3 regions of the Stenotrophomonas sp. YJH_SMC_10 genome follow, and region 3 is predicted to be linked to each of the others. Evidence: predicted binding sites of a transcription regulator. Region 3 holds the regulator's gene; each other region holds the start of a gene.
The links. Region 3 encodes HrcA, which represses chaperone genes, less so after heat shock. Its sites were predicted from a motif close to TTNGCACTCNNNNNNNNNGAGTGCNAA; they were not measured.
Positions count from the first base shown of each region.

Region 1: a site for HrcA is predicted at 1,978-2,004, ahead of AC5P9C_RS08875 (co-chaperone GroES). Genes of this name have one in related genera too.
Region 2: a site for HrcA is predicted at 1,977-2,003, ahead of rpoH (RNA polymerase sigma factor RpoH). Genes of this name have one in related genera too.

Region 1 covers NZ_JCAFUS010000005.1:47,690-51,559, forward strand. The annotation lists gene groL (chaperonin GroEL) at 1-1,562, opposite strand, end outside; gene AC5P9C_RS08875 (co-chaperone GroES) at 1,644-1,931, opposite strand; gene AC5P9C_RS08880 (endonuclease) at 2,244-3,870, shown strand, end outside.
Region 2 covers NZ_JCAFUS010000005.1:84,266-88,135, forward strand. The annotation lists gene purD (phosphoribosylamine--glycine ligase) at 1-954, shown strand, start outside; gene rpoH (RNA polymerase sigma factor RpoH) at 1,090-1,965, opposite strand; gene ung (uracil-DNA glycosylase) at 2,244-2,957, opposite strand; gene AC5P9C_RS09060 (response regulator) at 2,954-3,796, opposite strand; gene ftsX (permease-like cell division protein FtsX) at 3,804-3,870, opposite strand, start outside.
Region 3 covers NZ_JCAFUS010000015.1:13,540-17,409, reverse strand. The annotation lists gene dnaK (molecular chaperone DnaK) at 1-141, opposite strand, end outside; gene grpE (nucleotide exchange factor GrpE) at 323-838, opposite strand; gene hrcA (heat-inducible transcriptional repressor HrcA) at 902-1,966, opposite strand; gene recN (DNA repair protein RecN) at 2,083-3,744, shown strand; gene AC5P9C_RS17270 (LysR family transcriptional regulator) at 3,855-3,870, opposite strand, start outside.

The DNA of each region.
Region 1 (3,870 bases), on a different contig from region 3:
ACCATGGCTTCGGTGGTGATCATCAGGCCGGCGATCGAGGCTGCGTTCTGCAGGGCCGAACGGGTCACCTTGGTCGGGTCCAGGATGCCGAACTGCAGCATGTCGCCGAACTCGCCGGTGGCCGCGTTGTAGCCGAAGCTGCCGGTGCCTTCCTTGACCTTGTTGATGATGACCGACGGCTCGTCGCCGGCGTTGGCCACGATCTCGCGCAGCGGGGCTTCCATCGCGCGCAGGGCGATCTGGATGCCGTGGTTCTGGTCTTCGTTGGCACCCTTCAGGCCGGCCAGCGCGGTGATCGCGCGCACCAGCGCCACGCCGCCGCCCGGGACCACGCCTTCTTCAACGGCTGCACGGGTGGCGTGCAGGGCGTCGTCGACGCGATCCTTCTTTTCCTTCATTTCGATTTCGGTCGAGGCGCCGACCTTGATCACGGCAACGCCGCCGGCCAGCTTGGCCACGCGTTCCTGCAGCTTCTCGCGGTCGTAATCCGAAGAGGTGTCCTGGATCTGGGTCTTGATCTGCGCCACGCGTGCATCAACGTTGGCCTTGTCGCCGACGCCGTCGATGATGGTGGTGTTCTCCTTGGAGACCTGCACCTTCTTGGCGCGGCCCAGGTCCTTGATGGTGGCCTTTTCCAGCGACAGGCCGACTTCTTCGGAGATCACGGTGCCGCCGGTCAGCACGGCCATGTCTTCCAGCATCGCCTTGCGACGGTCGCCGAAGCCCGGCGCCTTGACGGCCACGACCTTGACGATGCCGCGGATGGTGTTGACCACCAGGGTCGCCAACGCTTCGCCTTCGACTTCCTCGGCCACGATCAGCAGCGGCTTGCCGGCCTTGGCGACGCCTTCCAGCACCGGCAGCAGGTCACGGACGTTGGAGATCTTCTTGTCGTGCAGCAGGATGAACGGGTCATCCAGGTCAGCGGTCTGCGACTGCTGGTTGTTGATGAAGTACGGCGACAGGTAGCCGCGGTCGAACTGCATGCCCTTGACCACGTCCAGCTCGTTGTCCAGGCCCGAGCCTTCTTCAACGGTGATCACGCCTTCCTTGCCGACTTCCTTCATCGCGTCAGCGATGATCTGGCCGATCGACTCGTCCGAGTTGGCCGAGATGGTACCGACCTGGGCGATCGCCTTGTCGTCGGCGGTCGGCTTGGAGATGTTCTTCAGCTCGGCGACGGCGGCCGAAACGGCCTTGTCGATACCGCGCTTGAGGTCCATCGGGTTCATGCCGGCGGCAACGGCCTTGGCGCCTTCGCGGATCAGGGCCTGGGCCAGCACGGTGGCGGTGGTGGTGCCGTCGCCGGCGTCGTCGTTGGTGCGCGACGCGACTTCCTTCACCATCTGCGCGCCCATGTTCTCGAACTTGTCAGCCAGTTCGATTTCCTTGGCGACGGAGACGCCGTCCTTGGTGATGGTCGGGGCGCCGAAGCTCTTTTCCAGCACGACGTTGCGGCCCTTCGGGCCCAGGGTGGCCTTGACGGCATTGGCGAGAACGTTGACGCCGCGCACCATGCGCGAACGGGCGTCTTCACCGAAACGAATATCCTTGGCAGCCATTGCATTTACCTCATTGGTAGCGCCGGACGATGCCCGGCGGCTGGGATTTGGGGGTCAGGTTGAAACAGGTCGCGCGGAGGCTCAGCCGATGACGGCGAGCACGTCGTCTTCGCGCAGGACCTTGTACTCGACGCCTTCGCTCTTGTACGAGCTGCCGGCGTACTGGCCGTAGATGACCTTGTCGCCGACCTTCAGCGACGGCGCGCGCACGTTGCCGTTGTCCAGCGGCTTGCCCGGGCCGACGGCCACGACCTCACCCTTGGTGGACTTTTCCTTGGCCGAGTCGGGGATGACGATGCCACCGGCGGAGATTTCGTCGGCTTCGATCGGCTTGACCACAACGCGGTCGTGCAGCGGCTTGATGCTCATAGGAGACCTCTTAAGTGATTGATTGGTCTAAAAAAGTCCGGCGATGTTAGCACTCACCCCAGGCGAGTGCCAGAACCGCACGTGAAGAAACCCGACAACGTCGGGAGCAGGGCAGAGATGGAGCCCCGCGCCCTCCTTTCAAGGGTGGCATCAAAAAAATTTTTCCCGCCCGTGTCGCTTGGCGCTGGTCGGGATCCCGTCAATTTCGGTGACAAGCGTCGCACTGTCAGATATCTGACGTTCATTTACGACAAAGTGTCACTGGATCGGCCTTAGGCTCGACCGGGCATTCCCAATCACAAGGAGGAGTCGATGCGATTGCTGTCACCGCTTGCCGCGGCCTGCCTGCTGGCCCTGGCCGCTGCGCCGGCCCAGGCCGAGGTCTTCATCAATGAACTGCACTACGACGACAGCACCGCCGCCGGTGACGTCGGCGAAGCGATCGAGGTCGTGGCCACCGCCGGTGAGGACCTGTCCGGCTACCGCCTGTACCTGTACAACGGGTCCAACGCATCGGCGGCCGTGGTCTACGCCAACACGCCGGTCCCGGCCGGCACCGCCGCCGGCTGCGGCAGCGCGACCATCGCCGTGGTCAACTACCCGACCAACGGCATCCAGAACGGCCCGAACGATGGCATCGCGCTGGTCGATGCCAGCGGCAAGGTGGTCCAGTTCCTCAGCTACGAGGGCACCATCACCGCGTCCGGCGGCCCCGCCGCAGGGATGACCAGCCAGAACATCCCGGTGGCCGAGACCAACAGCACGGCACCGGGCACGTCGCTGCAGCTGACCGGCAGCGGCAGCCAGTACGCCCACTTCACGTGGGCCGAATCGGCCGGCCAGACGTTCGGCAGCTGCAACAACGGACAGACCTTCAGCGGCGGCGGCACCCCGGGCCCCAACACGCCGCCGTCGGTGTCCACCACCACCCCGGCGCAGGGCAGCAGCACCTTCCCGGCCGCCGCCGACCTGGAAGTGGTGTTCAGCGAAACGGTGAACCTGGCCAGCGGCGCCTTCGCCCTGAGCTGCGGTACCTCCGGCAGCGTGCCGCTGACCTTCCCGGCCAGCGGCCGCAGCGTGAAGCTGTCCACCAACACCGCGCTGGTGGCCGGTGAAGCCTGCCGCTTCGACATCCGCGCCGCACGCATCACCGACCTGCAGGGCGCACACCCGGCCGCCGACAGCCGCATTGCCTTCACCGTGGCCAGCACCGGCGGCAATCCGGACCCGGGCAACCCCGGCGTGCCGGCCGGCTATTACTCCAAGGTCAACACCAGCAGCCCCAGCCAGCTGCGCTGTTCGCTGCACGCCACGATCAAGGGCCATACCGCCTATCCGTACAGCGGCTCGGGCACCAGCACCTGGACCATCCTGGAAATCGCCGACGAGGATCCGAACAATTCCGGCAGGATCCTGGATGCGTATCGCAACCACAGCTACGCCAAAGTGACCGATCGCGCCGGCAGCGGCAGTGGCCTGAAGTACAACCGCGAGCACACCTGGCCGAACTCGCTGGGCTTTGCCACCACCACCGGTGACAAGGGCCTGCCGTACGCGCCGTATACCGACACCCACATGCTGTACCTGACCGACGCGCAGTGGAACGCCGATCGTGGCAACAAGCCGTTCGGCAAGTGCGACGCCAGCTGCGGCGAGCGCGCCACCGAGGCCAACAACGGCCAGGGTGGCGGCAGCGGTGGCTATCCGGGCAACTCCAACTGGGTGCGCACGCCGGACGGCAACACCGGCACCTTCGAGGTGTGGGGCAAGCGCAAGGGCGACATGGCGCGTGCGGTGATGTACATGGCGATCCGCTATGAGGGCGGCAAGGATGCGGCGACCGGCCAGTCCGAGCCGGACCTGGAGCTGACCGACGACCGCAGCAAGATCGTCAAGACCAGCAGCTCACCGGCCTACATGGGCCTGCTGTCGACCCTGA
Region 2 (3,870 bases), on a different contig from region 3:
TTCCTGGCGCGCCACAACATCCCCACCGCGTTCTACGCCGTGCACACCGACGTGGACGACGCCTTGGCCTACATCCGCGAGAAGGGTGCGCCGATCGTGGTCAAGGCCGATGGCCTGGCCGCTGGCAAGGGCGTGATCGTCGCGATGAGCCTGACCGAAGCCGAAGATGCAGTGCGTGACATGCTCTCCGGCAACGCGTTCGGCGATGCCGGCGCACGCGTGGTCATCGAGGAATTCCTCGACGGCGAGGAAGCCAGCTTCATTTCGATGGTGGACGGCGTGCATGCGCTGCCGATGGCCACCTCGCAGGACCACAAGCGGGTCGGCGACGGCGACACCGGCCCGAATACCGGCGGCATGGGCGCCTACTCGCCAGCCCCGGTGGTGACGCCGGAGGTGCATGCACGCGTGATGCGCGAGGTGGTGAATCCCACCGTGCAGGGCATGATCGCCGACGGGATTCCCTTCACCGGCTTCCTCTATGCCGGCCTGATGATCGACGCCAGCGGCGCACCGAAGGTGATCGAATTCAACGTGCGCTTCGGCGACCCGGAAACCCAGCCGGTGATGCTGCGCCTGCAGTCGGACCTGGTCGAACTGGTGGAAGCCGCCATCGATGGCCAGCTGGACCAGGTCGAAGCGCAGTGGGATGCGCGCCCGTCGCTGGGCGTGGTGCTGGCGGCCAGGCCGTACCCCGAAGCGCCGATCACCGGTGAGGTGATTTCCGGCCTGGACGACGTGCCGGCCAGTGCCAAGGTGTTCCATGCCGGTACGGCTTTGGATGCGCAGGGCCAGGTGGTCAGTGCCGGCGGCCGCGTGCTGTGCGTGGCCGCACTGGGCGACAGCGTGCGCGACGCGCAGGCCAATGCCTATGCCGGCGTGGCCAAGGTGACCTGGGCCAACGAGTTCCACCGCAACGACATTGGCTGGCGCGCGATCGCACGCGAAGAGTGACGACCGCGCCGCAGCCACGTAGGGCGTGCCTCTACTGACATTGGGTAGATCCACGCCATGCGTGGATGAGAACGCCACCGAAAAGAAAAGGCCCGGCAATGCCGGGCCTTTTCATTGCTTCAACGCCATCCCGCCTTACGCGGTGAACAGCGCCTTCATCTTCTTCAGCGCGTTCGCTTCAACCTGGCGGATGCGCTCGGCCGACACGCCGTACTCGTCGGCCAGCTCCTGCAGCGTCACCTTGCTGTCGGCATCCAGCCAGCGTCGGCGGATGATGTCACGCGAACGCGCATCCAGTTCCGCCAGGCCTTCGCGCAGCAGCTGCATCTGGTTGTCTTCGCTGTCCTCGCGCTCGTAGGCCATCGACGGGTCTTCGTCATCGGCGACCAGGAACGCAGCCGGCGACGGCGGTGCGTGTTCGTTGTCCTCGTCGGTCGGCGCATCGAAACCGATATCGCGGCCGGACAGGCGCGACTCCATTTCCATGACCTCGCGCTCGGACACGTTCAGGTCCTTGGCCACCGCGCTCACTTCCGCCGCGTTCATCCAGCCCAGGCGCGTCTTCGACTTGCGCAGGTTGAAGAACAGCTTGCGCTGCGCCTTGGTGGTGGCGACCTTCACGATGCGCCAGTTCTTCAGGATGAACTCGTGCATCTCGGCACGGATCCAGTGCACCGCGAAGGAAACCAGGCGCACGCCCATGTCCGGGTCGAAGCGCTTGACCGCCTTCATCAGGCCGATGTTGCCTTCCTGGATCAGGTCGCCCAGGGCGAGGCCGTAGCCGTTGTAGCCGCGGGCCACGTGCACCACGAAGCGCAGGTGCGAATGCACCAGCTCGCGGGCGGCGTCCAGATCGTTGCCATCGCGGAAGCGACGGGCCAGGTCCTGTTCGTCATCGACCGACAGCACCGGGATCTGGTGCACGGCACCGATGTAGGCGTCCAGCGAACCGAGCGCACTGGGAATCGGGAGATTGTTTGCCACAAGGGCAGTAGAGGTGTTCTGGCTCATAGGCACCCATCTTAGCAGTCCGGGATTTGGACTGCTAAAGGAGGAAAAAGTTCCAGCATCCTATTGATGCAACACTGGTCCCAAACAGAGCCCTACCGTAGCGCGATTTGATGACAGTGGCGAGCACGCTTTTCGGGATTCACAATCCCTTGGAATTCAAGCAATTACCTGCCATGAAGCGGCCGATTCCAGTCAAGCGGAGCTGAACGGGCCGTTCTGAAGGCCCATTCAGTCCCGGGGACGTTGCCCGGTGTTCAGGCCCAGCGGCCCGCCAACGCTCAGAGTGCCGAGCGCGGCGGCAGCGACCAGTCGATCGGGGCCTGGCCGTGGCGCTGCAGGTACTCGTTGGCCATCGAGAAATGATGGCAGCCGAGGAAGCCCCGATGGGCCGACAGCGGCGACGGATGCGGCGACTTCAGCACGCGATGGCGGCGGGTGTCGATCACCTTGCCCTTCTGCTGCGCATAGGCACCCCAGAGCATGAACACCAGTCCTTCGCGCTCGCGGTTGAGCACATCCACCACGTGATCGGTGAAGCCTTCCCAGCCGCGGCCCTGGTGCGCGCCGGCCTTGCCCTCTTCCACCGTCAGCACGGCATTGAGCAGCAGCACGCCGCGCTGCGCCCACGGGATCAGGCAGCCGTGGTCCGGGCGCGGGATACCGAGATCGGTCTCGATCTCCTTGTAGATGTTCAGCAGCGACGGCGGCACCGGCACGCCGGGCAGTACCGAGAAACTCAGGCCATGGGCCTGGCCGCGCCCGTGGTACGGGTCCTGGCCGAGGATCACCACCTTCACCTGCTCGAACGGCGTGGCGTCGAACGCTGCGAAGATCTGCGGCCCGGGCGGGAACACCGCCGCACCGCTGGCCTTGCGCTGGCGCAGGAAGGCCGACAGCTCGCGCATCTGCGGCTGCAACAGGTACTCGCCGACGTGCTGCTTCCAGCTCGGTTCCAGCTGGATCGTCGGGGTGTCGGTTACTTCATCGATCATCGCAACAAGGGTCCATCATTCAATCGGGCCAGGCGCAGCTGGAACAGCACCTTGGTGACCAGCAGCCGCTCTTCGATCGGCTTCAGCACCAGGTCGTTGGCACCGGACTGCAGCAGCCCGGTCTGGTTGTGGGGGTTGCCGTCGCCGGTCATCACCAGCACGGGCAGGCGGCGCTTGCCGTAGCCGAAGTCCACCCGCACGCGCTGCACCACGTCGCGGCCGCTCAGCTCGCCCTTCAGGGTGACGTCGGTCAGCACCAGGTCGATGCGGTGGCGGCTGCGGCCCAGCGACTCGGCAGTGAGCAGGGTGAATGCCTCCTCGGCGCTGACCACGTGCAGCACGTTCAACTGCTGGCGTTCCAGCATGCGCTTGGTCGCCTCGGCCACCACGCGGCTGTCCTCGATGTAGAGGATGGTCGCGCCGGGAATGGTCTGCGGCTGTACATAGCCCCGGATGAAGGTCGCCAGCGCTTCATGGCCGAGCGCTTTGTCGAAGTAGTCGGTGACGTATTCGGTGAAACGGCGCTGCTCCAGGTGCTGCTGGGCGTCGCCGGAGACCACGATCACCGGCACGTAGGCCTGGCCGGCCGCTTCGCGCACCATCCGCGCCAGCGCCAGGCCGTCGCCATCACGCAGGGTCAGCGAGGTCGTCACCAGGTCCACCGGGCCCTGCGCCAGCGCCTGCTGCGCGTCCTCGATGCTGTCGCAGCCGATCACCTCCACGCCCGGCAGGTCGCGCTGCAGGACGTCGGCGATCAGCTTGCGGACCAGCTTCGAACCATCGACCACCATCACCCGCGTCGCGGGCCCTTCAAGGTGCTTCAGCGCTTGCGGTTGCATGCCGGTCTCAGGTGTCGGTCGGGCGGGTCTGGCGGAGGAAGTGGCCGGTGACCAGCCAGGCGCCCAGCCAGCCC
Region 3 (3,870 bases):
TTCGCCGTCCTTGGTGTAGGCGACGATCGACGGGGTGGTGCGATCGCCTTCCGAATTCTCGATGACGCGGGCCTTGCCGCCGTCCATGATCGCCACGCACGAGTTGGTGGTGCCGAGGTCGATACCAATGATCTTGCCCATGGGGGAGACTCCTGAGGATGCTAGTTGGGGTCAGTCCGGCCGTTCGGCCGGTGGATGAATACGATGTGGGGGAGGCTCGTGGAACATTCAAGCCATCCTCCGAACGCTGTGTTTCCGGTCATCCGGCGCGTTCAGCGTCGGGTCGGGTGGCGGTGTCTGTCCGCCGCCCGGCCCCGCGGGATCACTCAGCGGCCACCACCACCAGCGCCGGCCGCAGCAGGCGCTCGTTGAGCAGGTAGCCCTTCTGGAACACGGTCACCACGCTGCCCGGGGCGGCACCCGGGGTCGGGGCCTGGCTGATCGCCTGGTGGTGTTCCGGGTTGAACGGCTGGCCGATCGGGTCCAGCAGGACCAGGCCGTTGTCGGCAGCGACCTTGAGCAGCTGCTTGTAGGTCAGCTCCAGGCCTTCGCGCAGCGGGTGCGGGTCGTCGCCGGCGGCCTTCAGGCCGGCATCCAGGCTGTCGAACACGGGGAGCAGATCGCCCAGCAGCTTCTCGTTGGCGAACTTGCGGGCCTGTTCGATGTCACGGGCAACGCGCTTGCGCTGGTTCTCCAGGTCGGCGCGCTCACGCAGGGCATCGGCCTTGACCTGTTCGATTTCGGCGCGCAGGCGCTCGACTTCGTCGTTGACGCCGGCGGTGGCGGCCGCATCGGCGGCACTCTGCTGGGATTCGATATCTGGCTGTTCGTGGTTCATGTCTGGGTCCCTGGCGGTCAAACTCCGCCTCCAACCACCCTAGTGTGGGCGGGATGCTGCGTTTCAAGCGTCGGATGTTCCCGGCGTGCGCCCGGCCGGTGAAAAGGCCGCGCCGAGCACATCGGCCGTGGCCTGGACCAGCGGGATCACGCGGTCGTAGGCCATCCGCTTGGGACCGATCACCCCCAGCACGCCCAGCACCTGGCCGTTGGCGGTATAGGGGGCGGTCACCAGCGAGACGCCTTGGAGCGGCATCATCCCGGTCTCCTCGCCGATGAAGATGCGCACGCCCGGAGCCTGGATGGTCCGTTCCAGCAACTGCAGGATCTCGCGCTTGCTGGAGAACAGCTCGAACAGTTCACGCAGGCGTTCCAGGTCGGACAGGTCCTGCACCCCCATCAGCCGGGTCTGCCCGGCCACCAGCATGTCGTCAGCCGCCGGCTGCAGGGCCTGCTCGGCCAGTTCGATGCTGTGCGCCAGCAGCTGCTCCAGTTCGGAACGGGCGTCGTGCAGCTCCAGCAGCAGGCGGGTGCGGATCTCGGCCATCGGCAGGCCGGCGAAATGCGCATTGAGGTAGTTGGCGACCTGTTCCAGCTGGCCCGGCGCAAACTCCTGGCGGGTCTCGATGACCCGGTTCTGCACCTCGTTGTCGGCGAACACCAGGATCGCCAGCACCCGCCGTCCGTCCAGCGGCACAAAATCGATCTGGCGGAAGGCGAACTGCTCCCGCCGCGGCGCGCTGACCACGCCGACGAAGTGGCTCATCGCCGACAACAGTTCCGAAGCGCTGCCGAGCAGGGCCTGGGTACTGCCGCCACCGGCCAGTTCCTGGCGCAGGCGGGCCAGTTCGCCCTCGCCCGGCGGCTGCATCTGCAGCAGGCTGTCGACGAACACCCGGTAGCCATGCGCGGTCGGGACGCGCCCGGCCGACGTGTGCGGCGAAGCCAGCAGGCCCAGGTCTTCCAGGTCGCCGAGGATGTTGCGGATGGTCGCCGGGCTGACCTCCAGGCCGGCCACGCGCGCCAGCGTCTGCGAGCCGACCGGCTCACCGTCCTTGATGTAACGCGCGATCAGCGTGCGCAGCAGATGGCGCGCACGCGGGGCAAGCTGGTCGGGAGAACCGTGCATGGAATCAACCTGTGAGACACGGACACTAGATAATGGCGGCGCATCACCTTGGCAAGTCATTGGACCTCCCGCGCCCGCGTGCTAGCGTTGCGCGGCTGCTGATACCCCCCTTACCCATGCTCAGACATCTTTCGATCAAGGATTTTGCCGTCGTCCGCGCCACCGAACTGGAGTTCGGGCCAGGCATGACCGTGGTTTCAGGCGAGACCGGCGCCGGCAAGTCGCTGATGGTCGACGCGCTGGGCTTCCTGTCCGGCCTGCGCGCCGACAGCGGCGTGGTCCGCCACGGCGCCGCACGCGCCGAGCTGTCGGCCGAGTTCGTGCTGGACCAGCTGCAGGCCGCGCGCCAGTGGCTGGCCGACAACGAGCTGGACGACGAGGACCAATGCCAGCTGCGCCGCGTGATCCGCGCAGACGGTGGCTCGCGGGCCTGGATCAACGGCCGCCCGGTGACCCTGGCACAGCTGGCCGACCTGGCCTCGCGGCTGGTGGAGATCCACGGCCAGCATGAACAGCAGGCCCTGCTGGCACGCCCGTCGCAGCTGGCCCTGCTCGACGCCTACGCCGGCAACGAGGAAGAACGCCGCCAGGTGCGCCGCGCCGCCGCCGCCTGGCAGGCACTGGTCGATGAATCGCTGGCGCTGTCACAACAGGGCGACGTCAGTGACCGGATCGGCTTCCTCGAGCACCAGCTGCGCGAACTCGACCGCGAGGACCTGGAACCGGAATCGATTGCCGCGCTGGGCGCCAGCCACCGCCGCCAGGCGCATGCCAGCGCCCTGCTGAGCGCCTGCCAGGCCGCCAGCAACCAGCTCAACGGCGATGACGGCAGTTCCGCCCTGGACCTGCTGCAGCAGGTGCGCCACGAGCTGTCGCGCCTGATCGAACACGACCCGCGGCTGGGCGAGGTGGACGGCCTGATCGAGAACGCCTCGATCCAGTTGCACGAGGCCCTGTCGCTGCTGGACCGCGTGCATGACGATCTCGACGCCGACCCGGAGCAGTTCGAGGAGAACGAGCGCCGCCTTGGCCGCCTGCACGACCTGGCCCGCAAGCACCGCGTGCCGATGGACGAGCTGGGCGCGCAGCGCGAGCGCATGCATGCCGAAGTGGAGCAGCTGCGCGGCGCCGACGAGCGCCTGCAGCGCCTGGCCGGCGAGATCGACAAGGCCGCCGCTGCCTGGCGCACGCAGGCCGAACGGCTGACGGCCAGCCGCCGCAGTGCCGCCGCCGAGCTGTCGGCCACCACCACCGGCATCATCGCCGAACTGGGCATGGGCGGCGGCCAGTTCCTGATCGAACTGGAGCCGCAGGATGCCGGCAAACCCGATCCGCAGGGCGCCGAGCGCGTGGAATTCCTGGTGGCGGCCAACGCCGGCCAGCCGCCCCGAGCCCTGCGCAAGGTGGCCTCCGGTGGCGAACTGTCGCGCATCTCGCTGGCCATCGAAGTGGCCGCGCTCGACCTGGACGCGGTGCCGACGATGGTGTTCGACGAAGTGGACTCCGGCATCGGTGGCGCGGTGGCGGACATCGTCGGCCAGAAGCTGCGCGCCCTTGGCGAGAAGCGCCAGGTCCTGTGCGTGACCCACCTGCCACAGGTCGCCTCCAAGGGCCACGCCCATTACCGGGTCAGCAAGGCGCCGGTGGAAGGCATGACCCAGAGCGCAGTGGAAAAGCTGGACAGCAAGGCCCGCGAGGAAGAACTGGCGCGCATGCTGGGTGGCGTGGAAGTGAGCAAGGAAGCGCGCGCCGCCGCACGCAAGCTGCTGCAGGCCTGAGGCCGGCAGAGCAGCGCGTGGGCCCGGCTTCCGGACGGTAGTGCCGGCCGCTGGCCGGCAACCCAACACACGGGGACGAAGATCGGGAGGTTGCCGGCCAGCGGCCGGCATTACCCCCGTGGCTGT